DNA from 3 places in the Bariatricus sp. SGI.154 genome. Region 1 is predicted to be linked to each of the others. Evidence: predicted binding sites of a transcription regulator. Region 1 holds the regulator's gene; each other region holds the start of a gene.
The links. The regulator Rex, encoded in region 1, represses fermentation and respiration genes when NADH is low (regulators of the CRP and FNR family bind a similar motif). The targets are predictions, from matches to a motif close to ATTGTTAANTANTTAACAAT.
Positions count from the first base shown of each region.

Region 2: the regulator Rex is predicted to act here: its motif matches at 1,823-1,842, upstream of ACQRBN_RS10755 (glycerol dehydrogenase).
Region 3: the regulator Rex is predicted to act here: its motif matches at 7,408-7,427, upstream of pckA (phosphoenolpyruvate carboxykinase (ATP)).

Region 1 is NZ_JBNPMC010000053.1:11,670-21,232, reverse strand. Features, by position in the region: gene ACQRBN_RS16410 (2-isopropylmalate synthase) at 348-1,739, shown strand; gene ACQRBN_RS16405 (GntR family transcriptional regulator) at 1,818-2,471, shown strand; gene ACQRBN_RS16400 (NADP-dependent isocitrate dehydrogenase) at 2,522-3,718, shown strand; gene ACQRBN_RS16395 (DUF6472 family protein) at 3,856-4,032, shown strand; gene ACQRBN_RS16390 (flavodoxin family protein) at 4,062-4,778, shown strand; gene abc-f (ribosomal protection-like ABC-F family protein) at 5,251-7,176, opposite strand; gene ACQRBN_RS16380 (redox-sensing transcriptional repressor Rex) at 7,300-7,944, shown strand; gene ACQRBN_RS16375 (NAD(P)H-hydrate dehydratase) at 8,089-9,563, shown strand, end outside.
Region 2 is NZ_JBNPMC010000022.1:9,370-21,599, forward strand. Features, by position in the region: gene ACQRBN_RS10750 (hypothetical protein) at 1-414, opposite strand, end outside; gene ACQRBN_RS10755 (glycerol dehydrogenase) at 712-1,803, opposite strand; gene ACQRBN_RS10760 (transglutaminase-like domain-containing protein) at 2,091-3,197, opposite strand; gene ACQRBN_RS10765 (helix-turn-helix domain-containing protein) at 3,317-4,408, opposite strand; gene ACQRBN_RS10770 (hypothetical protein) at 4,562-4,954, opposite strand; gene ACQRBN_RS10775 (HEPN domain-containing protein) at 4,899-5,204, opposite strand; gene ACQRBN_RS10780 (nucleotidyltransferase domain-containing protein) at 5,201-5,569, opposite strand; gene ACQRBN_RS10785 (hypothetical protein) at 5,742-5,987, opposite strand; gene ACQRBN_RS10790 (DUF3990 domain-containing protein) at 5,991-6,470, opposite strand; gene ACQRBN_RS10795 (DUF3791 domain-containing protein) at 6,467-6,685, opposite strand; gene ACQRBN_RS10800 (M24 family metallopeptidase) at 6,798-7,484, opposite strand; gene ACQRBN_RS10805 (DUF4160 domain-containing protein) at 7,656-7,937, opposite strand; gene ACQRBN_RS10810 (DUF7723 family protein) at 7,921-8,160, opposite strand; gene ACQRBN_RS10815 (DUF7724 family protein) at 8,153-8,428, opposite strand; gene ACQRBN_RS10820 (N-acetyltransferase family protein) at 8,687-9,043, opposite strand; gene rlmH (23S rRNA (pseudouridine(1915)-N(3))-methyltransferase RlmH) at 9,118-9,597, opposite strand; gene ACQRBN_RS10830 (hypothetical protein) at 9,657-9,824, opposite strand; gene ACQRBN_RS10835 (hypothetical protein) at 9,821-10,288, opposite strand; gene ACQRBN_RS10840 (FeoA domain-containing protein) at 10,492-10,704, opposite strand; gene ACQRBN_RS10845 (DUF975 family protein) at 10,772-11,557, opposite strand; gene ACQRBN_RS10850 (LemA family protein) at 11,622-12,230, opposite strand, start outside.
Region 3 is NZ_JBNPMC010000018.1:1,560-13,789, reverse strand. Features, by position in the region: gene ilvD (dihydroxy-acid dehydratase) at 1-990, opposite strand, end outside; gene ACQRBN_RS09570 (LysR family transcriptional regulator) at 1,242-2,108, shown strand; gene ACQRBN_RS09565 (SpoIID/LytB domain-containing protein) at 2,162-3,544, opposite strand; RNA gene ssrS (6S RNA) at 3,723-3,904, opposite strand; gene ACQRBN_RS09555 (alanine/glycine:cation symporter family protein) at 3,987-5,375, opposite strand; gene pckA (phosphoenolpyruvate carboxykinase (ATP)) at 5,695-7,299, opposite strand; gene thrC (threonine synthase) at 7,602-9,089, opposite strand; gene leuD (3-isopropylmalate dehydratase small subunit) at 9,114-9,608, opposite strand; gene leuC (3-isopropylmalate dehydratase large subunit) at 9,608-10,882, opposite strand; gene ACQRBN_RS09530 (citrate/2-methylcitrate synthase) at 11,221-12,230, shown strand, end outside.

The DNA of each region.
Region 1 (9,563 bases):
AAGAGCCGTACAAACCGTTAGTGAAAAAGAGAGCTAAAATCAGGATGAATTCTGTGCTACAAGCACAGAATTCAAGAATGTCTGAGTCGGAAAAATCTTTCAGATTTTTTTCGGTGAATACATTCGGTTCCTGATTTTAGACCTCTTTTGAACTTACGTTTTGTAGGCGATTGGAGTCGGATAAGAACTCCCATACTGCCCCTCTCTGCCGTACACCTTACAAATTACTCTTCAAGAACTAAATTCACATTTATCTTGACATATAGTGTATAATTGTATACAATTATACACATTGAAAGTGTAAGTCACACTTCTTCTTTCAATAGTACCTAAAGGAGAGAGAGTTTATGGAGAATAGAAAAGTATATTTGGATAAGCATACGAATCTATTACAATTAGAGGAACATATGTATCCCCTTGTGGATGTGGATAAGCCGAATGTGTTCCGTAATCTGTTTCGGTATGATGAGGTTCCGAAGATAGCGTTTAATGATCGTATTGTTCCGCACAGTATGCCGGATGAGATTTGGATTACAGATACTACATTTCGTGATGGACAGCAGTCGCGTGCACCGTATAGCACGGAGCAGATAGTTACGCTTTATGACTATTTTCACAGATTAGGCGGTCCGAATGGAAAGATTCGGCAGTGTGAATTTTTCTTGTACAGCAAGAAGGATAGAGACGCTGTCTATAAATGTATGGAGAAAGGATATCAGTTTCCTGAGGTGACCAGTTGGATTCGGGCAAGTAAGAAGGACTTTGAATTGGTGAAAGAAATCGGAATGAAGGAAACGGGAATCCTGGTAAGCTGCTCTGACTATCATATTTTTTATAAATTAAAGATGACGAGAAGGGAATGTATGAACCATTATCTGTCTGTAGTGCGTGAGTGTTTGGAGACGGGTGTAAGTCCAAGATGCCATCTGGAAGATATTACAAGATCAGATATCTATGGTTTCGTAATTCCGTTCTGTCTGGAACTGATGAAATTAATGGATGAATACCAGATACCGGTTAAGATCCGTGTCTGTGATACGATGGGATATGGCGTGAATTATCCGGGTGCGGTGATTCCAAGATCTATTCCGGGTATCATCTATGGACTTCGTGTACATGCGGGAGTACCAAGTGAATTGATTGAGTTCCACGGGCATAATGATTTCTACAAAGCAGTCAGCAATTCTACAACAGCATGGCTCTATGGAGCAAGTGGAGTGAACTGCTCGCTCTTTGGAATCGGAGAGAGAACCGGTAATACACCGTTGGAGGCAATGGTATTCGAGTATGCACAATTACGGGGAACCCTGGATGGAATGGATACTACCGTAATTACGGAACTGGCGGACTATTATGAGAAAGAGATTGGATATAAGGTGCCGTCCAGAACACCGTTCGTTGGTAAGAATTTTAATGTTACGAGAGCAGGAATCCACGCAGATGGTTTGTTAAAGAATGAAGAGATCTATAATATATTTGATACGGATAAGTTTCTGAAACGTCCGCCGCTTGTGGCAGTTTCCAATACCTCGGGACTTGCAGGAATTGCACATTGGATTAATACGTATTTCCATTTACCAGAGGAGAAACAAGTGGATAAGAACACTGAACTGGTAGCAATGGTGAAAGCTTGGGTTGACAAAGAGTATGAGGAAGGACGAGTAACTGTTCTGACAGATGAAGAATTGCTTGCTGTGATTGACGATGCAAGCAAAAGATTAGGCATCGCCCTTATATAATATTTGTCAGAGAAATTACATATGGGTAGCAATGAATTACTTGAAAGAAAGACAGCATGCCTGTCTTTGGAGGGGAAAATGGAAGAATATCATGATCATTCCCTAAGGGGAAAGGTATTTCGAAAATTGCGGGAAGATATTCTCGCGGGTGTTTATAAAGATCACGATGAATTGAGAGAGATTACAATTGGGGAAGAATTAGGAGTCAGCAGGACTCCGGTAAGAGAGGCATTACGTCAATTGGAACTAGAAGGTCTGGTGACGATCATTCCGAATAAAGGGGCTTACGTCACAGGAATCAGCCAAAAGGATGTCCATGATATCTATAAGATAAGGTCTATGCTGGAAGGTTTATGCGCCAGATGGGCAACGGAGAATATCTCAGATGAACAGATTGAAAAACTGGAAGAGATCGTGCTGCTGTCAGAATTCCACCTTCGAAAAAAAGGCGAAGGAAAAGCAGCACAGGTATCGGAACTTGACGGAAGATTCCACAAAGTCTTGTATGAAGCGTCTGATAGTCGTATACTAGAACATGTATTATCTGATTTTCATAAATATGTGAAGATGGCGCGTACTTTGTCTGTAGGGGCAAAAGACAGGGCAGAAAAGTCGATTGAGGAACACAGAGGAATCTTGGATGCCATTAAGCAAAAAGACGCAGATCGGGCAGAGAAACTCGCCAACAGACATATAATGAACGTAATGGAGAACCTGCATATCATGGAATAGATGCATATTTTCACTTAGGCGGACAGCCAAGAAACAGGAGGAGATTAGACATGGCAAAGATTAAGATGACAACACCAATTGTAGAGATGGATGGAGATGAGATGACAAGAATTCTCTGGAAGATGATTAAAGAGAATCTTCTGGAGCCATTCATCGAACTGAATACGGAATATTATGATCTGGGACTTGAACACAGGAATGCGACCAATGACCAGGTAACCATTGATTCCGCAAATGCAACGAAGAAATATAAAGTTGCGGTAAAATGTGCAACCATCACACCGAATGCCGCACGTATGACAGAATATGATCTGAAAGAGATGTGGAAGAGTCCGAATGGAACTATTCGTGCAATCTTAGATGGGACGGTATTCCGTGCGCCGATCGTGGTAAAGGGAATCGAGCCTTGTGTGAAGAACTGGAAGAAACCTATTACGATTGCAAGACATGCTTACGGTGATGTGTATAAAGGTTCTGAGATGAAGATTCCGGGAGCAGGCAAAGTAGAACTTGTGTATACCGCAGAAGACGGATCAGAGACAAGAGAACTGGTACATAATTTTGACGATGCAGGAATTGTACAGGGAATGCATAATATCAATGCGTCTATTGAAAGTTTTGCAAGAAGTTGTTTCAATTATGCTTTGGATACCAAGCAGGACCTGTGGTTCGCAACTAAAGATACAATCTCTAAGAAGTATGACCATACCTTCAAAGATATTTTCCAGGAGATATTCGATGCGGATTATAAAGAGAAGTTCGAAGAAGCGGGAATTACTTATTTTTATACCTTGATTGATGACGCGGTAGCCCGTGTTATGAAGTCTGAGGGAGGGTATATCTGGGCATGTAAGAATTACGACGGCGATGTTATGAGTGATATGGTATCCTCAGCATTCGGTTCACTGGCTATGATGACTTCTGTGCTGGTATCTCCGGATGGATATTATGAGTACGAGGCAGCACACGGAACTGTACAGCGTCATTACTATAAACATTTGCAGGGAGAAGAGACATCCACCAACTCAGTAGCAACTATCTTCGCATGGACAGGCGCTTTGAGAAAACGTGGTGAATTAGACGGCAATACTGAATTAATGGCATTCGCAGATAAACTAGAAAAGGCAACAATTGACACGATTGAGGAAGGCAAGATGACGAAGGATCTGGCGTTGATTACCACGATGGAGAATCCGACAGTGCTGAACAGCGAAGACTTTATTAAAGCAATCGCAGAAAAATTGTGATTATTTTAACAGGGGACGTAGTAAACTGCATTTTTACTACGTCCCAAACTGCGTTTTAGGGTGTACCCAAATGGAAAATGTCCTGTACCCATCAGACAAATTGTGCTATACTTTTTTTCTGGGAGGAGATTGATACTATGAAAAGTAATTGTGAATCCTGTGCTCATTATGAATATGATGAGGACTATGAATGTTACACTTGCCAGATGAATTTGGATGAGGATGAATTATATAAGTTCGTAACCAATACATACCACGACTGTCCCTATTATAGTTACGGGGATGAGTATGCAATCGTAAGACATCAGATGTAGATACAATAAGAAATGGGGGCGTATACAAGATGAATATACTGATGATCAATGGTACTATGCGGAAGGGATCGAGTTACCATATTGGCAAGATGCTGATTGAGAAGATAGCCAAGAAAGAAGATCAGATTAGTGAGTTATTTCTGCCAAAGGATATGCCGGAATTCTGCCGTGGATGTGCAGTTTGCATTAAGGACAGCGAAAAAAAATGCTTAGATTATCTGATGTATATGAAACGGATCACCAAAATGATTGACGAAGCGGATCTGCTTGTATTCACTTCACCTGTTCATGTCATGCACGTAACAGGTGCATTAAAAGCTCTATTAGATCATTACGGCTATCGTTTTATGGTACACAGGCCAGAAGAATCTATGTTCCGCAAGCAGGCAGTCTGCATTACGACAGCAGCGGGGGGCGGCATGAAGTCAACACTTAAGGATATCAAAGACAGCCTGTTTTTCTGGGGCATCGCAAAAATTTATACATATGGAGTTGCGGTAGCGGCTACTTCATGGGAAGAGGTTGAAAAGGCTAAGAAAGATAAGATTGAACTGGAAATTGATAAAATCGTTCTTAAGTTAAAACGTGATACTGAAAAGGTAAAACCTGGGATTAAGACGAAGATATTATTCTATATTATGCGAAGCATGCATAAGAAAGGGATGAATCCTGTCGATCAGGAGTATTGGAAAGAGAAGGGGTGGCTTGAGAAAGAGCGGCCTTGGGGGAAGAAAGAGGGAATTTAATGGAGAAAGTGGAGTGGCGGAAGTGTACGGTGCAAGAGCAGGGAAGTTGTGGGCCGGAAAAAAACTTCTGTTTACTTCATGAATATTAATTCGTTCCACTCCCAATCTGTTATCCATCCGATACCCTTCCATCACATCTCCGCCAGGAATCCTCCCTGTTCGTGAAGAGTCATACATAAGAATGTCAGGCAGAGAGGGGCAGTATGGGCGTTCATATCCGTAGAAGAGCCGTACAATCCGTTGGTAAAAAAGAGGTCTGAAATCAGGATGAATTCTGTGCCACAAGCACAGAATTCAAGAATGTCTGAGTCGGAAAAATCTTTCAGATTTTCTCCGACGATTACATTCGATTCCTGATTCCAGACCTCTTTTGAACTTACGGTTTGTAGGCGATTGGAGTCGGATAAGAACGCCCATACTGCCCCTCTCTGCCGTACATCTTACAAATTACTCTTCAAGAACAAAATTCCATCTACTCCGCCAATTCCTCCCACTTCACATACAATTCTTCCAATTCTTCAGCAATCGCCGCCTTCTCTTTTGCCAGTTCCTGGCATTTTACAGAATTTGTGAAGATTTCTTCGAGCATCATCATCTCATCAATCTCGCCATCCCGCTCTTCAAGATGCGTAATCCGTTCTTCCGTTTTCTTAAGATTGTTTTGGCGTTTCCGTTCTCTTGCCTGGGCTTCCTTTTGTTCCTGCCAGCTGAGTTTGGATTCGGATACGTTTTCTGACTGGGAAGCAGAAGTGCCAGAGCCGGCATGATTACCACCCGCATATGCTGCAGTCAGTTCTTCTTTCTTCTCCAGATAATAATCGTAATTACCAATATAATTCACGAAAGTCTGATTCACCAGATCCAGAATCCTGGATGCAGTCTGGTTGATAAAATAACGGTCGTGAGATACATAAAGAACGGTTCCCGTATAATCATTCAATGCTTTTTCCAGAATCTCTTTGGATGAGATGTCCAGATGGTTGGTCGGTTCATCCAGGATCAGGAAATTTGCTTTAGAAAGCATTAGTTTGGCAAGGGATACACGGCCACGTTCTCCACCGCTTAAGTCACCAATACGCTTGAATACATCATCACCAGTGAACAAAAAGGCAGCCAGCATATTACGGATCTTCGTATTCGTAAGATCCGGGTAGTCATCGGAGATCTCGTCGAAGATGGTCTTTTCCATATGAAGTACATGGTGCTCCTGATCGTAATAGCCAATCTCTACATTCGTACCCAGCGTAAATGTCCCTGTATCTGCAGGAATTACCTGATTCAGAATCTTAAGAAGCGTGGTCTTCCCCGTCCCATTGTCTCCGATAATAGCAACATGTTCTCCGCGCTTGATATCCAGATTCACATCCTGGAATAAAGTCTGGTTCGGGAACGATTTGCCAAGATGTTCGATATGCAGTACGTCATTACCGCTGATGCAGGAAGGCTCTAATGTTAGATGAATCTCGGTATTCATCTCCACAGGTTTTTCCACAGGCTTGATCTTTTCAAGCATCTTTTCGCGGCTCTCTGCCCGCCTGATTGATTTTTCGCGGTTAAAGGAACGGAGTTTTTCAATGACCGCTTCCTGATGCTTGATTTCCTGCTGCTGGTTTAAATATTCTTTTAACTGGGCATCCCGGATCTGACGCTTTTTCTCAGCATAATCGGTATAGTTGCCCATGTATGTCATAAGTTTGCCCAATTCAATCTCCAGAACCTTGGTGACCACTCGGTTCAGGAAATATCGGTCATGGGACACGATTAAGACAGCACCTGGATAATTCAAAAGATAAGTCTCAAGCCATGCGATGGAATTAAGATCCAAGTGGTTGGTAGGCTCGTCTAGGAGTAGTATATCCGGCTTGGTAAGCAGTAGTTTGCCAAGGGATACCCGAGTCTTCTGCCCGCCGGAAAGCGTGTCCACAGGCTTGGAAAAATCTGTATCATCAAAGCCAAGACCTTTTAAGACTCCAGTAATCTCGCTTTCATAAGCATAGCCATTCTCACGCTCGAATGCCGCTGTCAGACGATTGTAGGTCTCCAGTCTGGATGCTAAGGCTTCGCCTTCCAGATGTTTTAATTCTAACTCGATTGAGCGGATCTGCTTCTCCATTGCGATAATATCTGCTTTGGCAAGTTTGACTTCTTCGTATATGGTACTTCCGCTCTGCATTTCCTGATGTTGGGCAAGATATCCGAGTGTCTTGCCTTTGGTAAGGATAACTTCTCCGCCGTCCGAGGGAAGTTCGCCTACGATCATCTTGAAAAGAGTAGACTTTCCTGCACCGTTAGGTCCTACAAGAGCTGCCTTCTCATGATCTTCTATATGAAAGGAGCCATCGGCTACGATTACCTTTTCACCGAAGGCTTTGCTGATTCCGTGACATGCTAATATCATAATATCCTCCTTCTTCGTTCGTTTTAATTATAGCGAAAATAGAACAAAATACAACTAAAAGTTTGACTTTAATCCGACAATTCTATATAATAATTCTTAGAATGGAGATGGAAGGTGAGATTAGTGGAAGAAAGAGAGATTTCTCAAGCGGTGATTCGAAGGTTACCAAGATATTATAGATATCTGGGTGAGTTATTGGAGAATGGGGTAGAGCGTATTTCCTCCAATGATTTGAGCAAGCGGATGAAGGTAACAGCATCACAGATTCGTCAGGATCTTAACAATTTTGGCGGATTTGGACAGCAGGGTTATGGGTATAACGTAAAGTATTTATACACAGAGATCGGCAAGATTCTAGGATTGGAAGAAGACCATAATATTATTATTATCGGAGCCGGTAATCTGGGACAGGCACTTGCCAATTATGCGGCATTTGAAAAGAGAGGATTTATTCTGAAGGGTATCTTTGATGTGAACCCGAGATTACAGGGAGTTGCAATCAGAGGTGTACCGATTCGTATGATGGATGAGTTAAAGGGATTCGTTCAGAGTAACGATGTAGAGATTGCTGTTCTTACGATTCCGAAGGACAAGGCAGTAGAAGTGGCGAATATGTTGGTTGAGAATGGCGTTCGTGCGATCTGGAATTTTGCACATACAGATCTGAATCTGCCGGAGCATATTATTGTTGAGAACGTACATTTATCAGAGAGTCTTATGCAGTTGTCTTATAACATCAGCCGCTATAACGAAGAACACAAAAAATAATAAGAACAAAGACGTGTAATGACCGGAATCTATTATATGCCCGGGCTTTACACGTCCTTTTATGTTATGATATATCAATAAAGAATTACCGATGGTAGAATCTATCAGGGTGAGAATGATATTTTTAATGATGGAAGTGAAAAGATGAGATATTTGGTAAATGGTCTCCAGATGAAACAGGCGGATCAGTATACAATTCAGGAGTTAGGCATCCCGTCAATGGAATTAATGGAGAGAGCCGCATTAAGATGTGTAGAGGTAATGGAAGAGGAAAAACTGGATCTATCAAGTCCCTGTATTGTATGCGGTTCCGGGAACAATGGTGGTGATGGGTTCGCGATTGCCAGGCTACTGGCGGGAAGAAATCATCCTGCGAAAGTGTGTTTTGTAGGAGATGTATCACACTGTACGGATGAGACAAGAAGTCAGATGCATATGCTAAGAGAAATTGGTGTAGAGATATGCAACGAATTCGAGGATGGTGAATATAGTATCATAATAGATGCAATCTTCGGAGTGGGATTAAGCCGCGAGATTCAGGGAAGATATTTTCAGATTATCCAGCGGATGAACGAAACTTCCGGAATCAAATTCGCTGTCGATATGCCGTCCGGGATATCCTCCGATCAGAGTAATATCTTAGGGATTGCATTCAAAGCAGATATTACCGTGACCTTTCAGGCAGAAAAACTAGGGCTTGCGTTCTATCCCGGAAAGGAGTATGCTGGCAGAGTAATCATAGCAGATATTGGAATCAGCATGGAAAAGACTTCCGTAGATAAGCAAGCGGCATATACGCTGGAGAGGGAGGAATACCAGAGGATACTTCCGATAAGAAAAGCTGACTCGAATAAAGGCACCTATGGAAGGCTTCTGATCATTGCAGGCAGTAAAGGAATGTCCGGTGCTGCCTATCTCAATGCTAAAGCAGCATATATGACCGGCGCAGGGCTGGTACGGATCTATACTCCGGAAGAGAATCGCATGATTCTGCAGCAGCAGCTTCCGGAGGCTATCGTGACTGCCTACGATCATTACGATAAGGAAGAATTATTAGGACTTTTAGATTGGGCAGATATCATCTGTATAGGATCAGGGCTTGGGCTTAGCGAACAGTCTGAAAAGATATTGAGGATAACGCTTACACACGCGGAGGTTCCGTGTCTGATCGACGCAGATGGATTGAATCTGCTGGCAAAGCATAGAGAATATATAGACAGCATTAAGACAGATATCATTATTACGCCTCATATGAAAGAGATGTCCAGGCTTGTTTCATTAAGCGTGGAGGAATTGAAGAGGGGCAGGATGGAGATTCTGGAGGAATATGTAAAGCAGTATCATTGGACTTGTGTGCTTAAGGATTCCAGAACTGTAGTTGCATCCCTGGATTCTCATCCTTATGTGAATCTGTCAGGCAATGCGGCGATGGCGAAGGCAGGCTCCGGTGATGTGTTGGCAGGTGTCATTGCGGCATTGATGGCACAGGGACTTGGGTGTCACGATGCAGCAGTTCTGGGAACATATCTGCATGGGAGGGCAGGCGATTACGCGAGGGCAGCCAAAGGCAGTTATAGCGTGCTTGCCAGAGATCTGATAGAATACTTAAGTGACGCATT
Region 2 (12,230 bases), on a different contig from region 1:
AATAATCATGCGAACTTCTTCATATCCAAAAGAATCCCCAAAATACCGGGTAAAAAGATCACGATTCTCGTCATAGAATGTTCTTTTCTCTTCTTCTGTAATCTGACACAGTGGATATGGTCCAATATTTTTTCCCTGGTATGTCGTAAAATCCAGTTTAAATCGGGTCAATTCATATTGGAGATACATTACAGGTGTATAATAGCGGACTCCATATACGATCTTGCCTTCAGCCAAATCCTTTTTTATTGTTTCGTTCTTTTGTACCCTTCGCTCTTCCACAGCGGAAAATTCTGTGCTGGAAATTATGTTCATCCATACAGCAATCTGAAGTTCTGCCTGGGCTTTCCTTAACTCCTGTTCAGAATCCAAACTATACTTTTCTATATAAACTTGATTAGTTTCCATCGGCATAATCTATATCCCCCATTTTCTAATCTCTTCAAAATCTCCATGAAATACTTAATATCCTTTTTCTTTCAGTTGATGTACCATGTCTCCTGTTGTTGTAACAAAGACTTAGATTCATTTAACTTCTGCTTCATACTGCTATTATATCCGTAATCTTTTCAATAAACAATCTTAACTTCAGCATCTCCAAAAAGATTAATGGCTGAGGTTACGTCTGTTGTTTAAAAAGATGCCATAATTGCCAATCAACAAGCAATTATGACATCTTTTATGTACGATATCCTAAAAATCCAAATTCAATTACATCTTCGCCGCTTTGCCAAGTGCATCTGCAGCAACAATCGCAGCATACAATTGATCCGGCGTCACATCTGCGACCATATTATGAATAGATTCACCTTCTACACAAGATTTCTCTGCGATAACCTTAATCTCTTCATCTGTAGTCACACCAATCTCTTCCAGTGTCACCGGCAGACCAACTTCCATACAGAAATCCTGTACTTCCTTAAATTCTTCCTTGGAAACTCCTTCTAATACGAGTTGTACCAAAGTACCGAATGCAACACAGTTACCATGCGGAGCACTATGTCCTCCTAAAGCAGTCAAACCATTATAGAAAGAATGTGCTACTGCAAGCCCGCCATTGTCTGCACCCACTCCTGATAAGTACACATTCGCCTCAATAATCGCATCTAAAGCAGGGGTCACTACATTATGTTCGCATGCATGTTTTGCCGCTGCACCATATTCCTTTAAGGTCTCATAACAGAGTCTGCACAGTGCCATGGCTGATCTTGTGATACCGCCGAATTCCAGGCTCGGTGCATCCGTTCTTTCGCATGCCCTTGCTTCAAAATACGTTCCAAGCGCATCTCCCATACCTGCTACTAAGAATTTCACGGGTGCTTTTGCTATAATATCACTGTCCACGATGACTGCTTCTGGATTCTTTGGATAGAACAGATAATTGTTAAATGTCTCATCATCATTATAGATAACGGAAAGTCCTGTACACGGCGCATCTGTTGCAACGACTGTCGGAATAATTACAACCGGAAGTTTCTCATAATAAGCGGTTGCCTTAGCCGTATCAATTGCAGAACCGCCTCCGACACCAACGACAACATTCAGTCCGTTTTCTCTTACGATTTTTCTCATCTTCTCAATCTCGCCGGTACTGGAGATTCCACCGAACACTTCATAGAGACGGACATCCTCTGTCCCTTCAAAACTCATCTCAATCTTATCATGACACATCTTATGTCCACTTCTGGAACAGATGAACAGCCACTTATCGCCTAATTCCTTCATCTCTTCGTGGAATTTCAAAAGAGAATCCTTTCCTTGAACATATTTCTGTGGTGCACGCATCATTCTAAGCCTTGCCATAATTGATTCCTCCATTCGCAGTGTTAATTATTTGACAATCTCATTATAATACTTGCAAGTTGTAATTCAAGATGAATACTTCATAAAAATGCAGGAATTTCGACAGGGCTTTTTGTTATTTTTTTAATCTGCTCACCTCATTTAGATATGGTTCTTCATGATTGAAAGCATCTTTTTCATCATGGATTCCTCCCTGTTATTACACGCTGCAAAAGGAGCTGCTACTAAGTAACAACCCCTTTCTAACATGCTAATCGTTGTTTAGCAATATTCTGCTAACATGTGTTCTAATTGTCTTCTGCAAATGAAATGGAATATACGAAAGTATCTGGTGAATAATAATCCACTGCTTCTCCATCTACTTCAGCGTATGGATATCCAAAATTATTCAACGCTTCTGCGCTCTGTTCAGGAGATAATGTAATATCACGACCTCTTGAAAGTTCTACTCTTTTCTCGTCACAATTGCCCCAATAGTATTCCTGCATCTCTTTGGCTTCATCAGATTCCTTATCCCACTCATTCTTTAATACCGCTTTCAGAACATCCGCAGGATCTGCTGCAACCCATCCGGTGCCAGGCAGATAGAATTCTGCCCAACAATGCTGATTCCCTGTAATATCAGCATCATTGATACGCACGCCGAACATCTCGCGAGCAGGGATACCAGTTGAACGGCATAATCCAACAAAAACAGAATTAATGTCAGTACATTTTCCGCCCTTTGTTTCCAGTAACACGCATACATCGCCTTTACCACATCCTACCACACTTTCGTCACGGTTCATATTCGCGATAATCCAATCATAGATTGCTCTGGCTTTGCCAAGATAAGTTGTCTCATCTTTCGTGATCTCATCTGCCAGTTCTTTGACTTCTCCATCTACCGGAATTGTGCTGGAAGCTTTAAGATACTCATCCAAATCAGCGTCTACGGTGCCCTCTTCCACTAACTCAGGACGTAAGATCTCTGGTCTTACCACATGGAAAGACAGGCTTGCTGTACGGCTTTCCGGCTCTGCATCAGCGTCCCATTCCACATACAGCATCTGATTGCCAAGGGCATCCTCATTAATCTCTGCATCCACGCCATTTGCATCAAATTCTACATCTTCAATTGTCTGATAGTCATTCGTCTGAGCGACTGGTACCCACACGCGTACTGTCTTGCCCTTCTCATACTGGGACATATCGATGTTGAAAGTAACGGTTCCGCTCTGGATAGCGCCTTTGGCTGTCTCCTCCTCCGGCTCTGGCGTCTCCTCAGAGGCATCGTCAGCTGTTTTGGAGGAATCACTGTCGTCTGAATCGCTGCTTGAGTTGTTGCCACAGCCAACAACTAAGGTCGTGATCATCCCAATGCATAATAACGCTGCAATTATTCTTTTTTTCATAACTAGTCTCCTTTCGGCATATAATATCTATTATTTTCAAAGCATATCATTTTTTCCAATTTAAAAAAGTGATAATGTTACATTTATTGCAACCTATCACTTTTTTACCTCGCAAACATTCAGATCATTTTAAATAGTCTATCTTTGTCCAAAATCTCAATCTTCCCATATCCGCTTTTGATAATCTGGTCTTTTGCCATTTGCTTCAAAACCTTTGTTACAATCTCTCGTACACTTCCAATATCTCTGGCAATATTATCATGCGTTACAGAGATTACAGTTGATTTTTGACGCAACATTCCATCCCAGAGATATTGTGCAATTCTCTGATCTATCTTTTTAAACAGTATCTGCTGTATGATCCACATAACATCTGAGAATCGCTCCGCAGTCTTCTTATATATGAAATTCTCCAGCAAAAGATTCTCTTGCATAATCTGTTTCAAATCTGCTGCAGGAATCGTCACAGATTCTGTATCTTCCGTTGCCTCAATTAAAACATCAAAATCAATCTCTTGTATCAGGCAGGCAGCTGAAAACACACAGATATCTCCAGGGAACAGACGGTATAATGTTACATCACGCCCTTCATCAGAAATAATATATACCCGTAAACATCCTTTCCGAATGATCATCAGTCCTTTACAGCCATCAGAATACCGATAGATCTGGCGGTCCTTGCTAATTAATTCCATCCTCCATCCATCAGAAATCCGTTTTTTCTGATTGTCAGTTAGAGACTCCCAGAAAGGAAACACGGAAGCAAAATCAACGGCTATCTTGTCTTTTTGCCAGACATTGATCTGACCGCTTATGATATCTTTGCGTAGCTTCAGTATATTATTTTCAATCTCTTTAATTATGTTTTTGAATTCTTCATCGGATTTATTGCAAGGATCTGAAATCCCCCATTCAAATTCAATCTCGCACGGAATATGTACACATTCCACGTTGCATCCCATGTATACAATAATATCAACTTTTGGTAATGCGGATATCGGCTTAGGTCTTTGTCCTTTTTCTATCAGATCTATTCCATGTGTTATTTTCATCATCCGAAGCGCACAATCCTTTATATTTTCACTTTCTTCTATACCTGCCGAATAACATTCCATGACATCTGATGCAAACATCTTCCCAAGCGCCTCTGCGATCTGACTTCGGCATGTGTTCTTTCTACAGAGAAAAGCAACTCTCCACTTCTTATCCAAAGTTTTTCTCCTAACATTCTTATGTTCTTGCTCACAATTATACTACCAACACTCAGGAAATATAAAGAATTGTTCTGTAATCATTCATTGAAAATGATAATATCTGATACGATATAGTTGGTTTTTAAATAGAAGTTCATCTTACTCGTTATTTTAGTATCCTTTCTCTTTCAATTGATGTACCAGCGTTACAAAATATTCCCGCACATCAAAATCCTGAATATTTTCTCTGTTCAGGTCAATCATATCTCCATGAGAAATCCCTCTGTCCCCTGTTGTTGTAAGAAAGGTATAATCCGCTCCCCACGGAAACGAAGTCTCTGCCACAAGCCCATCATTTGGCCCGTCAAAATATTCTACCAGATAATGCGAAAAATTCAAAGGGAATCTTTCAAAACGCCATTCCGCAGATGCCAGGTGAATGATCTTAATAAGGACAGCCAAATGCACGACCGGAATCCATCCACAGACGATTCCAATTACTCTCCACTTAATTCCAATCTGAGAAGAAGTGAAGTAGACACGGATAATGCCGCTCCAAACCAATTGTATCTAAATCTAATCCTGGTTTTATTTCATTTAACCTTGAGGCAATTTTTTTCATATTGTGTTTTCTCAACAAATCAGACACATCTTCATCAACCCAAATTTTATCCAGATATCCTTTCAGGAACTTTTCTGCAACCTGCTGGCATTGTACTGCAAGTTGATTATAAAATGTACTTTTTATCTTCAGTATGGATTCCAGATACTGTAAATCATTTTCCGCAATATCTAAATATGTATTTTTTATCATCTAATCACCTCCAAAATTACTTTTTTATCACGATTGACTACATTTTCAAAAACATTCTTCGTTTTTTCAGATTCTTCATTTTGGAAGACAATATCCGTTCGAATTCCTTTGATTGGTTCATCCAATGTCCAACGAATGTCTGCCGCAAGTACCCTGTCATTTATCTTATGTGCCGTAAGTAGCAAAAGATCAACATCGCTGCTGCTTCGCACCTCTCCACGCGCACAACTCCCGAAAAGATATATTTTTTTCAGATCAGGAATATCAGCATTCAATATATATTGTACATCGTGTTCAATTTTTTCAACAAATCTGCATGGCAGATTTTCATAATTCTCTTTATATATTTTTATATTTTCCTGCAAAACAAATCCCTCATAATTTATTTGAATTTCTTAATGATATTATATCCATAAATCACACTTGAAACAATCACATTCTCAAAACTGAGATTTTATGATTTGTTATTCTAAGTTTGATCTAAAACCTCATTTACTTATGATATGGTTCTCCATAACAGATATAAGTGAGGTTTTATTATCTATCATTTTCCACTTCATCAAATAGATGTGGCTCATTTTCAATCAAATCTTGTACAAGATATTTATAGTCCATATTTTCTATACCATATTTCCCTTGTTCAATTTGCTCTGCCAATCTGCTATGATAATAGATATCCATTGCCTGCCGCAATTTTATCCCTTTTATCTCTGCTAAATACTGAATCATTGATTCTTCCAGATTTTGTTTGTAGAAAATGTCCAAGTTCTTCTTGTTTGTCATAACTTATTCCACCTTATATGATTTCTGATATATCAATTTCTCATCTAAAACATTTTGATTTACAATGCATATCTGATTATTCATCTTATAATAGCGCAACTCCTGTAAAGCCTTTTCTTTATCCCACAACCCTCGAAAATACATATCAACCGTTTTAAACACATCGTCATTCGCAACTGCACCGATTATGATATCATATGTTTGATATATCGTTTCACCTCTGCGGCATGCACATACAAAATCTAACCACTTTTCATTTTCTTCATTAAATCGCAAAACTCTATATTCTCCCAAATCATCAGATAATTCATAGACATTTACAATTGCATCTGATTGCTGTCGAAGTCCTTTTCGCAAAGCCCATTTTTCTGCTTGCTTTTGATATGATGTAAGATAAAAGCCCTTCCCGAAATCTAAAAAATTTTTAGAAAATGACACATTCGGATGATTTATTCTTTTAGTAGTTCCATGATATAAAATCATACAGCAACTCCCTTTTCCTTTACAAATTCAGTTATGTCTTCCACTAAATATTCTGTGCCCAAAGTATGCAATGTATCATAGCATACAAATATATAATCGTCTAAAATGCGTGTTCGATTTAAGATATTATACACTTGAGATGGCGTTTTTTCCCATTTCTCTGCCAGATTGTAAATAAGAAAAACACTAAATTTCAACTCTTTTTTTGTACACATAAATTATCAATCCTTTTAGATTATCTTTATAAACATTATAATATAATTCCTATATTCAAAATTATTAATTTTCTAAATCTATTAAAACAAAATTGTTGCGAAATATTATCTCCTATAATTCAACCACTTTACCAGATTCAAAGTAATATATATTTTCTCGCTTATACCCATACTTTGAACCGGTAGTACTTATATGAGGTTCAAATGTAAAAAATGCGACCTCTCCCAAATGGGTCTTATTCCCCTTTTCAATATAAATTCTATCATCTTTTTTCTTTACTATTGAATGTCCCAGATTCCCCATAAAGTCAAGATTCATATAGCCATTATTCTCGATAACCCGATTCATATAATAATACAACTCTTCAAATGTTGTCTGTGCTGTTACAAATCTACACATTTCTTCGTGAAGAATTTTTTCGGTTAGTATTCCTCTTTTCCATTCATCGTTTGCTATATTTTCATTTTCTACCACTTTTCCGTTTTCAACAACAAGAGTTCTTGCATAATCTCCCCATATATCAACGTTCTGTGGGCTTAAATCTATAGTAATAATATCATTATTTCCAATAACTCTGTCACTGGTTTTGTATTGTGTGCCGGAAATTGAAACATTAGTTTCATCTCCTGCAAATACAAAAGCACCTATATCCCAATACCAAAAGGAATCCGCTCCAAGTTCCAGCATTTTACGCTCACACATTTCTCTTATCTCAAGAAGCGACATCCCTGAGTGAATATGATTCCTTGCAAATTTAATAGTATCTTTTGCTATTTTCTGTACTTCTTGATATTGCATATATAACCTCCGCATACACTCAATTTTTTGACTTACCGTAAGTAATTATACCATAGTTATACCTTTGCATCATATTCTTAATAATAAAAAACCTCATTTATTTGTGATATGGTTCTCCATAACATATGCAAATGAGGTTTACAAATTCGAAATTAAACTTAATATTATTACCTAGTTTTCTCCATAAAATCCTTTTTCACTTAAACTCGACCATTTCAAATACATCTCTTTATAATTTTCCTTTATAAAAGATTGAATAATTCTAACTTCACGATCATTTAAAATTCCTTTATTTTGGAGAACGGAATCTCCATCATTTTTCACAAAGAATTTTGCCGATCCTGCTTCTGTTAATTTCCGATCACTCGCATGAACATGCATACATTCGATGATACAATGAGAGGTGAAATATAAATAGTAACCGCACACTTTAAATTCATAATACTTCGGCATCCTGCACCTCCATATATTTTAACCCACGTTGAAAGTAATCCTGCACGATACTCAATTCAATATCATCCATACTTGTTTCCAAAATTTCTCCGGAATAAGAAAGAAAAGAGGCCTTGTTCGGATTATTTAAATTTAATACTGACACACCATTTTCTTTGCGTTTAAATGCATATCCATTTATAATTACATCCGCATCATCTGCGATATTTAAAATGTTAATCATATTGTATACTCACTCCTTCTATTGAATGTAAAAAACTTTCCGTATCGAAATATAAGTTTTGAAGAATTGGAATAAGATCAATATATTCTTCTATATCATCTTCGTTATTACTATATTTTGCCATCACGACCAAGTATCCATTATCCCATTCTTTCACTTTCGTATATCTTTCTAAACGTGGAGATGTTCGGAATCTAATCACATGATTATCATATGTGAAACTCGTGAAATCTCCTTTATTACTTAAGACTGCTTGATTCCTCTTCATTTTAAATTCATCTCCTTTACAAATTTGAGATAAAACTTAAAAGCCATCAATATTATAAACTCTTGCAATTACAAAACATAACTGAAATAAGCTTTATCCGTGTTTCAAATAAAAAATATCTATTTGTGTCTTTCTATTATTATAATTAATTCTTTACTTATTTTCCCCTAAAAAATTATTATAATTTAAATCGAAAACGGAAACAAAATTCCCTTTTTATTATTTTATCATACTCTTCAATTTTTTGACTACCGCAAGTCAAGAAACATCAATCCCATTTTCTTTTGCATATTCAATTAGTTCTTCCATAATCTTACTGCCAATACCACAATTCCAATAATTTTTCCGTACACTAATTCCCAATTCTGCACGATGACACATTCTTCGCGGTAGTCCAGTCAGACCACCATCTCCAATAATCTCACCATTTTTACAGGCAATCAAATGTACAGATGTTTTGTCATCATGAACATTTTCAAGAAATTTCTCTTCTTGTTCAACTGTGACAGGTAATCCAGTTTCTCCAAATGTAAGATTTTCAGTTTCCCCACCAACAATTTTTAAATATTCTATCATTTTCTCAGCATCTTTGGCTAACGCTTCTCTAATTATAATGCCTTACATAACGTATTCCTCCAAAATACTCCGATTCTATTGATTTATATATTCTCAATAAATAAAAACCTCCGTTACTTATGATATGGTTCCCCATTCATAATCCGGTAACTCCGATATACCTGCTCTAACAATATCACCCTCATCAACTGATGCGGAAATGTCATCTTTGAAAAACTCAGTGCGAAATCAGACCTCTTCATCACTTCTTTCCCAAGCCCAATAGAGCCTCCGATAACAAAGATGATATGACCAGTCCCTTGCACCCCCAGAGTCTCTATCTTATCTGCCAACTGCTCCGATGACAGTTGCTTCCCATTTATCTCCAGAGTAATAATATACGCATCGTCTTTCAGGTATCTCAGAATCCTCTCGCCTTCTTTCGCCCGAATCTGTTCTTCCACCGTCTCGCTTGCATGATCCGGCGTCTTCTCATCTGCCACTTCTACAATCTCCAATTTACAGTATTTGCTCAGTCTTTTTGTATATTCTGTAATTGCATCTTTTAAATATTTTTCTTTAATCTTTCCTACCGTAACAATCGTAATTTTCATATATCAAACACATTCCCTTTCATCAACGAATGATTTTCTTATAGTTAACACCCACTATGCTAACGCAGGATTCCAGATGCCTGAAGCAGCATCAGAATCAAAACAATAACAAAAATTGCTCTGAATAATACAGAAGGCTGATTAAAATCTTTCAGATATACATTGGAATTTTCCAATGGTATATCAGGATCATGACGGCTACTTTTGAGTTGAAATCCATCAATCACGTACTTCCATCCCGTTTGGTCTGTATATACCTGAACATATGGAGATCCCAGATATTTGATTTGTAGATTGGAATTCTATATGCCTCACTTTTTACAGTCTGTACAATCCCCATATCCGGATTAACAATCTCAATAATTAAGAAATAACAGGTCGTGCGTCTGCTTCGATTCTTAGCATCGTATTCATAATAATATTCTCTTGTGATATTTACAATCCTTCCCTGCATCGGATAACTATCTCTCATGCACTGCGCATGGAATTTACGATAATAGAGAGCCTTTTGTACAGTTCTTACTGCCTGCACCGGAACAAAGATTCCTCCTACCAGGAAGATAAGCAGACTAGAATGAAATCCACCAGCCAAAATATTCTGAATCAAAGTGAAATACCACACAGCAGCAAAAATCACCAGTTCCGGTACGCCCCTCATCTCTTCGTCTGCCGTATATATCTTTTTTCTCATGCTAAAATCTCCCATCCAAACATAATCTGCCTCATTACTTTCATTCCATTGTTTTGCCATCTTACAAATACTCAATGAATCGCTCTTGTTTCATTATACGCGAAATTCATCTCTCTGTACAGAAAAAGCATGGCAAGTTTGATTTTGTGTATGATAAAAGCGAGACACGAAAATTCATTCCCGTGTCCCGCTCTATTGATTTCTTATACTTTTATCCGATCCGCCACTTCCCTGCTGAGTGCAATCCTTCTTTCTCCCGCTGAGATTATCAGACAGTCTCTGTATTTTTTCATAACTTGAATCACACTTCCTTCTTTAATCTGACAGTCAGCCATGAAATTCAAAACCTCTGGTACGCCAAATAGCCACTTAATTGTATAAATCTCTCCCTGCATTGCTTCTGTTAATGCTTGCATAAGGCACCTCCTCTGATAACCTTTTTTCTATTGTAAGATTCAAGGAGGCGGTTAGTCAATGGCAATGTTATGGATTCTGTCTATGGAAATATTGTTCTCTCAGTGTCAGGAATAATTCGGCATTCGTTGCATTCACATATGGAGCCACATAGAAGATCTCCAAGATACCGCAGGTAACCGCTGAAAGCAGATGCCATCCGATAAAGGACAGATCGAGAATGAATGCTTCCATCTTCTGTCCCTGCATCATCTCTTTACTGATTCTGAATGCATCTTCCCGGCTCATTTCCGGGCAATCTGCCAGCAGATAAGGAATCATCCTGTATTCGTATGATTTGATAACTCCTGGAATAACCAGTAACAGAGTCCACAAGAAGATATATAATCCTCTAAGGAATAAAGTGAGAACCACCTTTCCATAATGTCCACTCTTAAAAGCGAAGAATATCTTTTCAGCCCCTGGCATCTCATATGCGTTCTCAATGAAGAAACGGCATCCGCCAACCTCCAGCGGTTGGAACACGAAGATACTAAGAAGGAGGATTGCAATCATAATTCCGCTCAGAATAATTGCCGCAATACTACCAACCATCCAGGAGGCTACATTCCCGCCACGGAAAACGGAGGTAATGTGTTCCGTAATCCCCATATCCGTATCAATATCAAAATCATTGTCAAAATAATCATCATCTACGTAATCAGATACAATATCATCTGTACGATCAGTAGATCTTGCGCTGTTAACTGTTCCTCCCGTAAAAAGCAACAAAATAAAAGAAATCAGCACACATCTCCAGTAATTCCGTTTAAATGCTATCTTTGCCCTATCTTTTAATTCCGTCCTGTTCCACATATCTTCTCCTCCTCACAAAAATAATTGTTACCCATTACTATATTACTGATTCATATTATTTATATTACTTTTCATATAAATCATTGAAATACGGCAGTGGTTCGAATTTCCACATCTTTCTGAATATTTTTGCAGGAAAACTATTGATTCCGGCATTATATTCCGTCGCTGTTTTGTTGTATGCCAATTTGCATTGCAGCAGGTTCTCATAACACCGTATTGTCTCCGAGAATAATTTCATCATATGATCATCTGTGCTCAAATGTGGATACTGTCTGATGCTATGTTTAACTTCTTCCAATGTGCGGCTTGAACCTACCTTTTTCATAGTATCTTTGGTCTTCTCCACGCCTGTATGCAGATAGATATCTGCTTCATGACCAATGTGTTTATCCAGAAGAAGATTCAATTGGAGTAAAAGATTATCTGCATGATAATGAATAGATTTTTCGTCATTTCCTATCGCTTCTGCTTTAGCCCGCAGTTTATGCAATGCATTATGCTCACTTCCGATGAACATTACTGAAGCAAATATAAATGAAAGTATAAAACTGAGCGAGAATACCCAGTCCGGTATAACTTCATTTTCCGCAGGTGCTACAATCAATCCTAAGATAATCGAAAGAATAGACCCAATGATAAATACAGCAATCAGAAACAAAATTAGTTTTAC
Region 3 (12,230 bases), on a different contig from region 1:
ATCCGTAAATATCTTGCCTTCCAACTGCTTCATCACCTGCATCACTCCGCCAGCATAGTGGAAATCAACGACCGTATAAGGACCACTTGGAATCACAGCATTGATACATTTGATCTCCTGGGCATATTTATCAAAATCTTCATACGTAAGTTTGATTCCCATCTCATACGCATAGGCAAGCAGATGCAGCACCGCATTTGTAGATCCGGCAACCGCCATATCAAACATAATAGCATTCAACAGAACTTCTTTCGTAATCAATTTGGATGGCCGCATATCCGTCTTCACCATCTCTACGATATATTTCCCGGCACTTCTTGCAAGCCGGATTCTTGCGTTATCCGCCGCTGGTGTCGTCGCAGTTCCCGGGAGTACAAGATTCAGCACCTCGCCTAACATCTGCATCGTATTGGCAGTCCCCATGGATGGACATGCACCATAGGATGGGCACACACTCTCTTCCAGGTCAAAAAGTTCGCTTTCTTTTGCACCGGAAAAACGAGCTGCATCAAGATCCGCTTCCACTACCGTCTTTCCACAGTACTGACCAGCCATCATAGACCCACCCGTCACCACCATTGCCGGTATATCGAGACGCATTGCCACAAGATAACATCCCGCAATAATAAGATCACAGGAAGCAATCATTGCCAGTCCGTCAAAATGATGAACCCGAGATACGAACTCCACAGACATAGCCACGATATCACGCCCAATCTGTTCGTATTTCATCTCATCACTTCCATTTGCAACATTCCCACAGGTTGCCGGAATCCCGAACTCCACCGGTACACCGCCTGCTGCCCAGATTCCTTCTTTGACCGCATCACAGATTCTTCTTAAATGTGCAGTTCCCGGCGATCCTTCCATATAGGAGTTCGGCACACCGATATGCGGCTTTTTCCGGATATCTTCATCCGAATACCCAGCCGCTTTCATCATGACACGCCTGTGCGCCGCATCTGCTCCATTCCAATACTCCTTACCCATAGCACTTCCTCCTAATATACATTATTCTTTCTTCACGATACCGAATGACAATTATTTATCTTTTGTGTATAATATATCTATAAAAAAATGAATTGAAAAAGTAATTGAAAATTGACGAACTGTTAAATTTCTTTAACATATGTATGTGTTTTAGTACTTTTATGAACAAAACCATACAGTCGTCCAATTTTTTTTACGTTCCTGTTCATTTTTTATGACTATCATCTAACATTGATAAGAGGATAATGATTGTGGACAAATATCAGATTATTTTAGACGTCTGCGAGACGAAAAACATCTCGAAAACAGCAAAAAAATTAAATTATACCCGTTCCGCTGTCAGCCAGTGTATTAAGAATTTTGAACAGGAAATCGGACTTTCCATATTCAATCGTTCTAAAACCGGCATGGAACTGCTGCCAAATACGGAGTCAATCATCGAACAGCTTCGTATCATCTGCGACGCACAAAATCAGATACAACAGATTGCCTCGAATCTTACAAGCCTTGACAGCGGCTATATCCGCATCGGAACAATCCAAAGTATCTCTTACCATATTCTCCCAGATATACTACGGCTATTTTCCGATACATATCCGAATATCACATTTGACATTATAGTTCAGGATTTCCAGCCGCTGACAGACTCTTTGAACTCCGGACAATTAGATTGTATCTTCACCTCAAAATTTGCCATACCATCCGCAAACTTTGTTCCGATTATGAAGGATGAACTGATGCTGGCAACACCCAGGAATCATCCTTTGGCAGAAAAACTCTCCATCTCCCTGGCAGATATTGACAAGGAGGATTTCGTCCTTTCAGCCGATAAATTGGATTTTGAAACCGGAAAAATCTTCGAAATGAATAATATCCACCCTAAGATTCGATATCAATTAAACGAGGATTTTGCCGCACTCAAGATGGTGGAAAAAGGATTCGGCATTACAATTCTTCCAAAGTTATTGCTTCACAACGCACCGTTTGATGTATGTGTCAGATCCTTTACCGAACATTTTTCACGAGTACTTGGCGTGGCATGGTCCAAAGATATTCCTCCATCACTTGCACTTTTGAAATTCCTTGACTATGTAAAAAAGTTAGAATTGTCACATTGATTCTTGCAAATGTACCGGTATATCAGCGAAAGGGGCTATGATTCCTTCTGAATCTATAGCCCCTCAATTGTTATATCACAAAAGAACAACGTTAATATATCCACATAATTCTTTCCTTTTTTCGCCATCTCATTGGCCCCATTCTGGCTCATTCCAATCCCGTGACCATACCCGCCGCCTTCTATCACGAAAGCATCTCCTTCTCTTCGGATTGTAAAAAATGCGCTTGGAAGTAACGCAGAACTGGGCACCGTCGTCCCATCCTGCTTGCAGATCTCATATCCACTGCCGCCAAAGGCTCTTCGAATCTTATTCTCCGTATCTACTGTTACCGTCCCCTTGTCTCCTGTTGCACAGATCTGAAGCGCCACATCCCCAGGCCCGGTTTTCGTAACTTCCACACTCTGCAAGGTTCCGACATCCTTCCCCGTATTCAACCCTATCAGGTTCGAAAGCGTCTCCACCGGTACCACCGCCGTCCAACGATACCACGGCAGTTCTTTCTCATAGTCTCCATCTTCATCTTTCACTTCCACCGCCTGAAGATACTGATTCCCCTCATTACCTGCCGTTCCCCATGCTTCCGGACTTGTAGTCCTTCCACAGGAAGTAGAATAATAATAAGTTGTGGCAACCTGTCCCTGATACCGCACAACCTGTCCCGCCGTCTCCTTTACCGCCTGACTGGATGATTCCTGAGCCGGAGAGTTCCCATACACCTGATAATCCGTGCTGTCATTCACATGTGCCTCGTATTCTGGGTACGCATAGTCCTGCATCTGCTGATAGGCATAACTTCTTGCACACACCACCTGGGCTTTTAACGCTTCTAATTCGTAAGATGCCGGCATCTCACTTGGCACCACCTTACATAGATAGGTCTCCACCGGCAATTCATTGATCACTGCAATTCCTTCCGCTGTAGTCCGAAGTTCCAGTGTTCCGGCATAAGACGGCGTTCCGTACCCTCTCTGTATACTATGTATAGCAACTTCCCCTCCGTCATGTGCACAGATACGTATGCTGCCACTTTGGAATCTCTCGTCATCCGGTACAATCGCAAGCATCTGTCCGGCTTCTATCTCTTGTTGCTCCTCTCCACATGTAACGGTCAATCCAGTCTCTGAGGATAATACCACACTTGGATGTACAATGTTCGCATATCCATTCGTCATAATCAGCACTCTGATATTCGGATTGTCGATCTCCTGTTTCGGTTCCTGCACTTCCTCTTCCTTCTTCCTCTCTACCCTTTTATGTAGTTCAGGCTTTCCCGGCATCACTGCCGACAACAGGCTGCCGACAATTAGCAGGCTGACACATACAAGCAATCCATATAGAAAGATACGCTCTCCTCCATACCGATTCCAGTTGTTCCAACTCTTCCATCTATTTCCAGATCTTCTATTCGTCTTCTTTCTGTAATATCTACTCAATCTATCGATATCCTCTTGTCCAATGCTCTTTTCTCAATGTATGCTTTGTCCCGGTATAATATACCGTCATTTACTTTCGCATCACCACTATCTCAGAAAATCATACTCCCAATGATATCCATCCCTAATAGTATATATTAAAAAGACAGCCGATAAACGACTGTCCTTCATCTTTTGTATGTCCCCCAAAATGCCGGTTTCTGTATTTTGACTCCTAGCCGTAGCCAGGTGGGTGTCCGCATCCGCTTTTCTGCCTTCCACTGCACGTTCGGAGGCTTGACATATTACGGAGATATAAGAGTCCCGTTTAAAGTTTTGTAGGTTCAAAATTACAGAAGTTATCGAGCATCCCAGGTTGTTACTGAGGATATTATAACCTATTTACATAGAATTTACAACTGCTTCTCTGAAAATCCAGAAAAAATGTATCATCTATGTACGATTATTTTTCTTTTGCAAAATGCTCGCGCACCAGTTTCACAACAGTTCCTGATAACAAGAACAATGCAACTAAGTTCGGGATAGACATCAGTCCGTTACATGTATCTGCAATTCCCCAGATGATTCCGAGATCTACTGTTGCACCAAGAATTGCTACCAGTGAATAAACGATAAAGAATGGTTTTACAATCTTAGTTGAAAATACGAACTCAATACAACGTGCGCCATAAAGTCCCCATCCAAGAATCGTTGAGAATGCGAAACAGCACATCGCAATTGCTGTAAAGATAGATACCCAGTTACCATAACTGGATGTAAATCCGGAGATCGTAAGTTCCGCACCTGCTGCTGCTCCCCACTCAATACCTTCGCCGCCAAGCAGGATTACAAGGGCTGTAAGTGTACAGATAACAATCGTATCAGCAAATACTTCAAAGATACCGAACATGCCCTGTTTTACCGGCTGGTCTGTATCTGCACATGCATGAGCGATAGATCCGGTACCAATACCAGCCTCGTTAGAGAAGATACCACGTGATACGCCTCTTCTCATACTTACAAAGAGACTTCCTACCACACCACCTGTAAATGCTGATGGATTGAATGCACCAACAAAGATTGATTCAAATACTGCCGGTACAGAACCAATGTGCATGAAAACAACTCCAAGAGCAAGGATAATATAGAAAACAGCCATAAACGGCACCAGTTTTTCTGTTACGCTTCCGATACGCTTCACGCCGCCAAGAAGCACGATTGCTACCAGAATAGCGATTACGATACCGATGATCAGATTAACCGTTCCTACCTGTCCATCCCCAATGATACCATAGTTAAGAAGGGCAGAATCAATGGATGCTGTAATGGTATTTACCTGAGTCGCATTACCTGTTCCCAATACAGTTAATGAACCAAGTGCTGCATAGATGACTGCCATCCAGTACCAATTCTTTCCAAGTCCATTCTTAATGTAATACATAGGACCGCCAACATAGTCGCCTTCTGCATTCTTCTCACGGAAGTGTACAGCAAGCGTAACCTCTGAAAACTTCGTACACATACCCAGAAGTGCAGATACCCACATCCAGAAAACAGCTCCCGGACCTCCGATTGCAATGGCTCCAGCTACACCCGCAATATTTCCCGTTCCTACGGTAGCCGCAAGCGCAGTACAAACTGCCTGGAATGGAGTAATACTTCCCTCTTTTGCCTCTTCCTTTGAGAAAATCTTTCCAATAGAATTCTTCAGTGCATACCCAAACTTACGGAATTGGATGAATCCGGTACGGCAGCTTAACACAAGCCCTACGCCAATGATGCAGACCATTGCTGGCACTCCCCAGACAAAGTCGTTAATCGCTGAATTAACAGCCTCAATGGTTTGTAACATAGTTTGTTCCTCTCTTTCATATTTTTGATAACGATACCTGTTAATCTAACAATATCATATAATTCTCAAATTGTATACAATTGATATTTTTTAGTCATGAATGATATTTTTTGTACAATCTTTTATGATTTTTACAGCACATTCAACAAATTTTTCACAATAGAGAAACATACCTACAGGACTTGCCACTATCAGTTCCATCCGGATGCATTGGCAGCCAAAAAGGAGTGATTCCTCCTCGAAATCACTCCTTAATATTCACGCTTGAATTATATTACTTCTTAGAAGTTCAAAGAACCCTTTCAGTTCTAACCTCTTCTTATAACTGAGGACCAGCAGAAACTAATGCCTTACCAGCTTCGTTTCCTTCGTATTTTGCAAAGTTCTTGATAAATCTTCCTGCCAGATCCTTAGCTTTCTCTTCCCACTCAGCAGCATCTGCATAAGTGTCACGAGGATCAAGGATTGCCGGATCTACACCCGGAAGTTCTGTTGGTACTTCAACGTTGAAGTATGGAATCTTCTTCGTTGGTGCATTCAGGATATCACCATTCAGGATTGCATCGATGATACCACGTGTATCCTTAATAGAGATACGTTTGCCTGTTCCGTTCCATCCTGTGTTAACCAGATATGCCTTAGCGCCGCTCTTCTCCATTCTCTTAACAAGTTCTTCTGCATATTTTGTAGGATGCAGTTCCAGGAATGCCTGTCCAAAGCAAGCAGAGAATGTAGGTGTTGGCTCTGTAATACCACGCTCTGTACCAGCAAGTTTTGCTGTAAATCCTGACAGGAAGTAGTACTGTGTCTGCTCTGGTGTCAATACAGATACCGGAGGAAGTACACCGAAAGCGTCTGCAGACAGGAAGATTACGTTCTGTGCTGCCGGTGCTGCTGATACCGGACGAACGATCTTCTCGATATGATCGATTGGATAAGATACACGTGTATTCTCTGTTACACTCTTATCTGCAAAATCAATCTTACCTTCAGCATCTAATGTTACGTTCTCAAGAAGAGCATTACGCTTAATTGCATTGTAGATATCTGGCTCAGACTCTTTGTCCAGGTTGATAACCTTAGCATAGCATCCGCCCTCAAAGTTGAAGACACCATTGTCATCCCAGCCGTGCTCATCATCACCGATCAGGAGACGCTTAGGATCTGTAGACAGAGTTGTCTTACCTGTTCCGGAAAGTCCGAAGAAGATTGCTGTATTCTCGCCGTTCATATCTGTATTTGCAGAACAGTGCATAGAAGCGATACCCTTCAGTGGCAGATAGTAGTTCATCATAGAGAACATACCTTTCTTCATCTCTCCGCCGTACCATGTATTGATGATAACCTGCTCACGGCTTGTGATATTGAATACGACTGCTGTCTCTGAATTCAGACCTAACTCTTCATAGTTCTCTACTTTTGCTTTAGAAGCGTTGTAAACAACGAAGTCTGGCTCAAACTTCTCGAGTTCTTCTTCTGTAGGCTGGATAAACATATTCTTAACAAAATGAGCCTGCCATGCTACTTCCATGATGAAACGGATAGCCATACGAGTATCTTCGTTTGCTCCACAGAAAGCATCTACTACATAAAGTTTCTTGTCGCAAAGTTCCTTGATTGCGATATCCTTTACTACAGCCCATGTTTCCTCAGAAGCCGGATGGTTGTCATTCTTATATTCATCAGAAGTCCACCATACAGTGTCCTTAGAGTTTTCATCCATTACAATGAATTTATCTTTAGGTGAACGTCCTGTGTATACACCTGTCATTACATTCACTGCTCCAAGTTCACTCTCCTGACCTTTTTCGAAACCTTCCAGATCGGCTTTCGTCTCTTCCTCAAATAATAATTCATAAGAAGGATTGTGTACAATCTCTGTGGTTCCGGAAATACCGTACTTGCTTAAATCGATTTTCGCCATCTTCATCTAACCTCTTTTCTTTCATATTCACTTTCGCTATGTCATCGTATCTTTGTATCAATATACTTCCACAGCGACATTTGCTTTATTATCGCATTTCCCCATAGAAAAGTCAATACTTTAACAATGTTTTCGCGAAGGTCAATTATAGTTATAATTCATTTATAATATAAACGTTCTTTATAATTATGCCAAAAATCAATAAAAATGCAAGATTCACATCCCAATCTTGCATTTTTATGTGCAAAAATTTTTATCAGTTTTTTCCAATCCTTTTACGGACACAGATAGACTACTGGCACTTACAGTTTAAGAATTCCTTTTACCGTCTCTTCCATCTTGTCTGCATCACATTCCAGAGTATGAAGCACCTGTGCATCCAGAATGTCCTTAATTGCCTGAGGCATGGTAACCCCTGAGACACTCTGCAGTTCCTCTAACAACCTGAATTCATCCGCTGATGCATATTTATCATCAATTGCAGTCATAACGCTCTTCACAAATTTGTATGGACTTGCAGTAGAGGCAATCACGCACTTCCGCCCATCTTTACTCTCTTCTTTGTATTGTCCGCAGACATAGGAAGCAACTGCAGTATGCGTATCCATAACATATCCGGTCTTGTCATATACTGCCTTGATACTCTCTGCTGTCTTCTCTTCTGAAGCGAAGCCTGCTGCAAAATCAGCAAGTCTATCCTTCATATCAGATGTAATGGTATAACTTCCGCCATTCTTCAATTCTTCCATCAGTTCCTTCGTCTTCTCTGAATCTTCACCTGCGATCAGATAAATCAGACGTTCCAGATTGCTGGAAATCAAAATATCCATAGACGGGGATGATGTAAGCATGAACTCCCTGTTCTTGTCATAAGTGCCCGTCTCAAAGAAATCAAACAGAACTTTATTCTCATTCGAAGCACAGATCAGCTTATCAATCGGCACTCCCATCTGCTTCGCATAATAAGCAGCCAGAATATTACCAAAATTCCCTGTCGGAACCACTACATTGATCTTCTCTCCGTCAGCAATCTCTTCATTCGCCAGAAGTTTCGCATAAGCGTAGACATAATATGCCACCTGCGGAACCAGACGTCCGATATTAATAGAATTCGCAGAAGAGAACTGGTAGCCCTTGCCCGCCAGTTCCTTTGCAAGTTCCTGATTCTCGAACATGGCTTTCACGCCACTCTGCGCATGGTCAAAATTACCGTGAATTGCAACAACGTCTACATTACTTCCCTTTTGCGTCACCATCTGGAGTTCCTGTACCTTGCTGACACCATTCTTAGGATAGAATACAATAATTCTGGTCCCTTCCACATCCGCGAATCCTGCCATAGCCGCCTTGCCGGTATCTCCTGAAGTTGCAGTCAGGATTACAATCTCATTCTCCACATGATTCTTCTTCGCAGATGTAGTCAGAAGATGTGGCAGGATGGATAATGCCATGTCCTTGAATGCAATCGTTGCTCCGTGGAACAATTCCAGATAATACGTATCATCTACTTTTACCAGAGGCGCAATCTCTTCCGTATCAAACTTGCTGTCATAAGCCTTACCAATACAGTTCTTCAATTCTTCCTCTGTAAAGTCAGTCAGGAACTGCTTCATAACCGCATATGCAGTTTCCTGATAAGACATATCCTTCAACTGATCCATAGAGACATCCAGAACCGGAAGCTCTTCCGGCACAAACAATCCTCCGTCCGGAGCAAGCCCTGTCAGAATCGCTTCAGAAGCTGTTACCTTAAGATTCGAATTTCTTGTACTTTTGTAATGTAGATTCATCTTTTTTCACCCTTCTATCATTCTTTAGTCCGCTTTTTTGCTATTAGTATACTTCACTAGTCCGCCTGCCGCAATCAGTTTCTGCATGAATTCCGGGAATGGCTGACCCTGGAACTGGGTTCCTTTGGTACGGTTATAGATCTTGCCGCTGTCAAAGTCCACTTCCACTTCATCTCCTGCTTCAATACCTTTCGCTGCTTCCGGACATTCGATGATCGGGAGTCCGATATTGATTGCATTTCTGTAGAAGATTCTGGCAAATGTCTCCGCAATTACGCAACTAACTCCCGCTGTCTTCAAGCAAAGCGGCGCATGTTCTCTGGAAGAACCGCATCCAAAATTCTTATCCGCCACAATCAGATCCCCTGGTTTCACCTTATTCACGAATTCCGGATCAATATCAGCCATTGCATGGCTTGCCAGTTCCTGTGCATCAAAAGAATTCAGATATCTTGCCGGAATGATAACGTCTGTATCTACGTTATCGCCATATTTAAATACATGTCCTAATGCCTTCATTATCTGTCACCTACTTTCTCTGGATTCGCAATACATCCTGCGATTGCGCTTGCCGCTGCCACTTCTGGAGAAGCAAGATAGATTAGGGAATCCACATGTCCCATTCTTCCTACAAAGTTACGGTTCGTCGTGGACACACATCTCTCGCCTGCTGCCATAACACCCATATGACCACCCATACAAGGTCCGCAGCTCGGTGTATTAACTGCACATCCGGCGTCTACGAAGATGTCCAGGAGCCCTTCTGCAATACACTGCTTATAGATCTTCTGTGTTGCCGGAATTACCATAACACGCACATCCTCATGAACCGTATGTCCCTTAAGGATTGCCGCCGCCTTTCTCATATCTTCCATTCTTCCATTGGTACAGGAACCGATCACTACCTGATTGATCTTAATTGGATCCATTGCCTCGATCTCATCAATCGTCTTAGCATTGCCTGGAAGATGCGGAAACGCAACGGTCGGACGGACTTCTGACAGATCAATCTCAATAACCTCATCATATTCAGCGTCTTCATCTGCTGTATAGATCTTATATTCTTTCTTAGAATGCTCCTTCATATATGCTTCTGCTTTCTCATCAATCGGGAAGATTCCATTCTTAGCGCCAGCTTCAATTGCCATATTCGCCATAGTAAAACGATCATCCATAGACAGGTTCGCAATACCGTCTCCAACAAATTCCATAGACTTATACAGTGCTCCGTCTACGCCAATCTTGCCAATGATATGAATAATTACATCTTTACCACTGACATACGGTCCCGGTTTTCCGGTCAGGACAAACTTCAGCGCACTTGGAACCTTGAACCATAATTCTCCGGTTGCCATTCCTGTTGCAATATCAGTAGTTCCAACACCCGTTGAGAATGCTCCTAATGCTCCATATGTACATGTATGTGAGTCAGCACCGATAATACACTCTCCGCCAACTACGACTCCTGCCTCCGGCAGAATCGCATGTTCCACACCGGATTTCCCCTGCTCAAAGTACCAGGTAAGTCCCTGCTCTCTTGCGAATTCTCTGATGGATTTGGAATTCTCTGCTGATTTGATATCCTTATTCGGTGTAAAATGATCCGGTACCAGTACAACTTTATCCTTATCAAATACATTCTCAGCCATCTCTCTGAAAATTGGCAGTGCCATTGGTCCGGTAATATCATTCGCCATAACTACGTCTAATTTCGCTTCTATTAATTGTCCGGCTACCACAGAGTCAAGTCCTGCATGAGCCGCCAATATTTTCTGCGTCATTGTCATTCCCATCACGACAACCTCCTATTCTTCTGATTAATCTTACGTGCTATTCTAACACAGGTAAATATTGTGATGCAAGAAAGAATCTGGAAGAAGGTAAGAACTATCAAGGATTTTTTATTCCGGACAGTGTATGCAGTGCAGAAACTAATGCATATGGAAGATGTGATGTTTGCAGCAAGAGTATAAAAATGCAGGAAAATGTATAAAGCGGAAAAAAATTCTTGTATTATGGCAAGTTTTCGTGTAGAATAGGTGAGAATTCATGTATTTGTTAATCAACACCAATTAGTTACAAGGATGTAATGTAATAGGTGTTTTTTGTTTTTTGGAAGATGGAGGTATCTATGGGAGAGAATGGAATGCAGAATGTGGAGGAGAATGGAATTTTAAAAGAGGGATTTGACAGGCTTGAGGAAGAGTTGATGAAGAATCATCGGATCGACCCTAATCTTTATATTGAATATGATGTAAAGAGGGGGCTGCGTGATTCTGCCGGAAAAGGTGTGTTAACAGGACTTACGGAGATCTCAGATGTCTGTGCTTATAATCTGGTGAATGGGCGTCAGATTCCTGCGGAAGGGAAGTTATATTATCAGGGAATTGACGTGACTGATATTGTTGCCGGATTAGAAGGACGGAAATATGGATTCGAGGAAACAATCTACCTGCTTTTGTTCGGCAAATTGCCAACACAGCAGGAACTTAACATGTTTCTTGACGTTATGTTCGAATTACAAGAGTTAGGCGGACGCTTTGTCCGTGACGTTGTCATGAAGGCTTCGAATGAAAATATCATGAATGCTATGCAGCGGTGTATCCTTACATTATATACATATGATTCCGATCCTGAAAGCATTGCTGCCGGCAATGTACTGCGACAGTCACTGGAACTGATTGCCAAACTCCCATTGATTGCGGTTTATTCCTATCATTCTTATCGGCATTTCCGCAGGGATGAAACGCTATTCATCCGCAATCCACAAAAAGGACTATCACTCGCTGAAAATATATTACTTATGCTGCGTCCTGACAGTGTGTATACGGAACTTGAAGCGAAGGTATTGGATATCGCTTTGATTCTCCATGCTGAACATGGCGGTGGTAACAACTCAACTTTCACAACACATGTAGTAACCTCCTCCGGAACAGACACTTATTCTTCTGTCGCTGCTTCGATCGGCTCACTGAAAGGTCCCCGCCATGGCGGTGCTAATCTGAAAGTGCAGAATATGTTCGCCGATATCAAAGCGCACATCCAGAACTGGACGGATGAAGAAGAAGTTGCTTCTTACCTTAAAAAAATCCTGAATAAAGATGCATTCGACCGCTCCGGTCTGATCTATGGTATGGGACA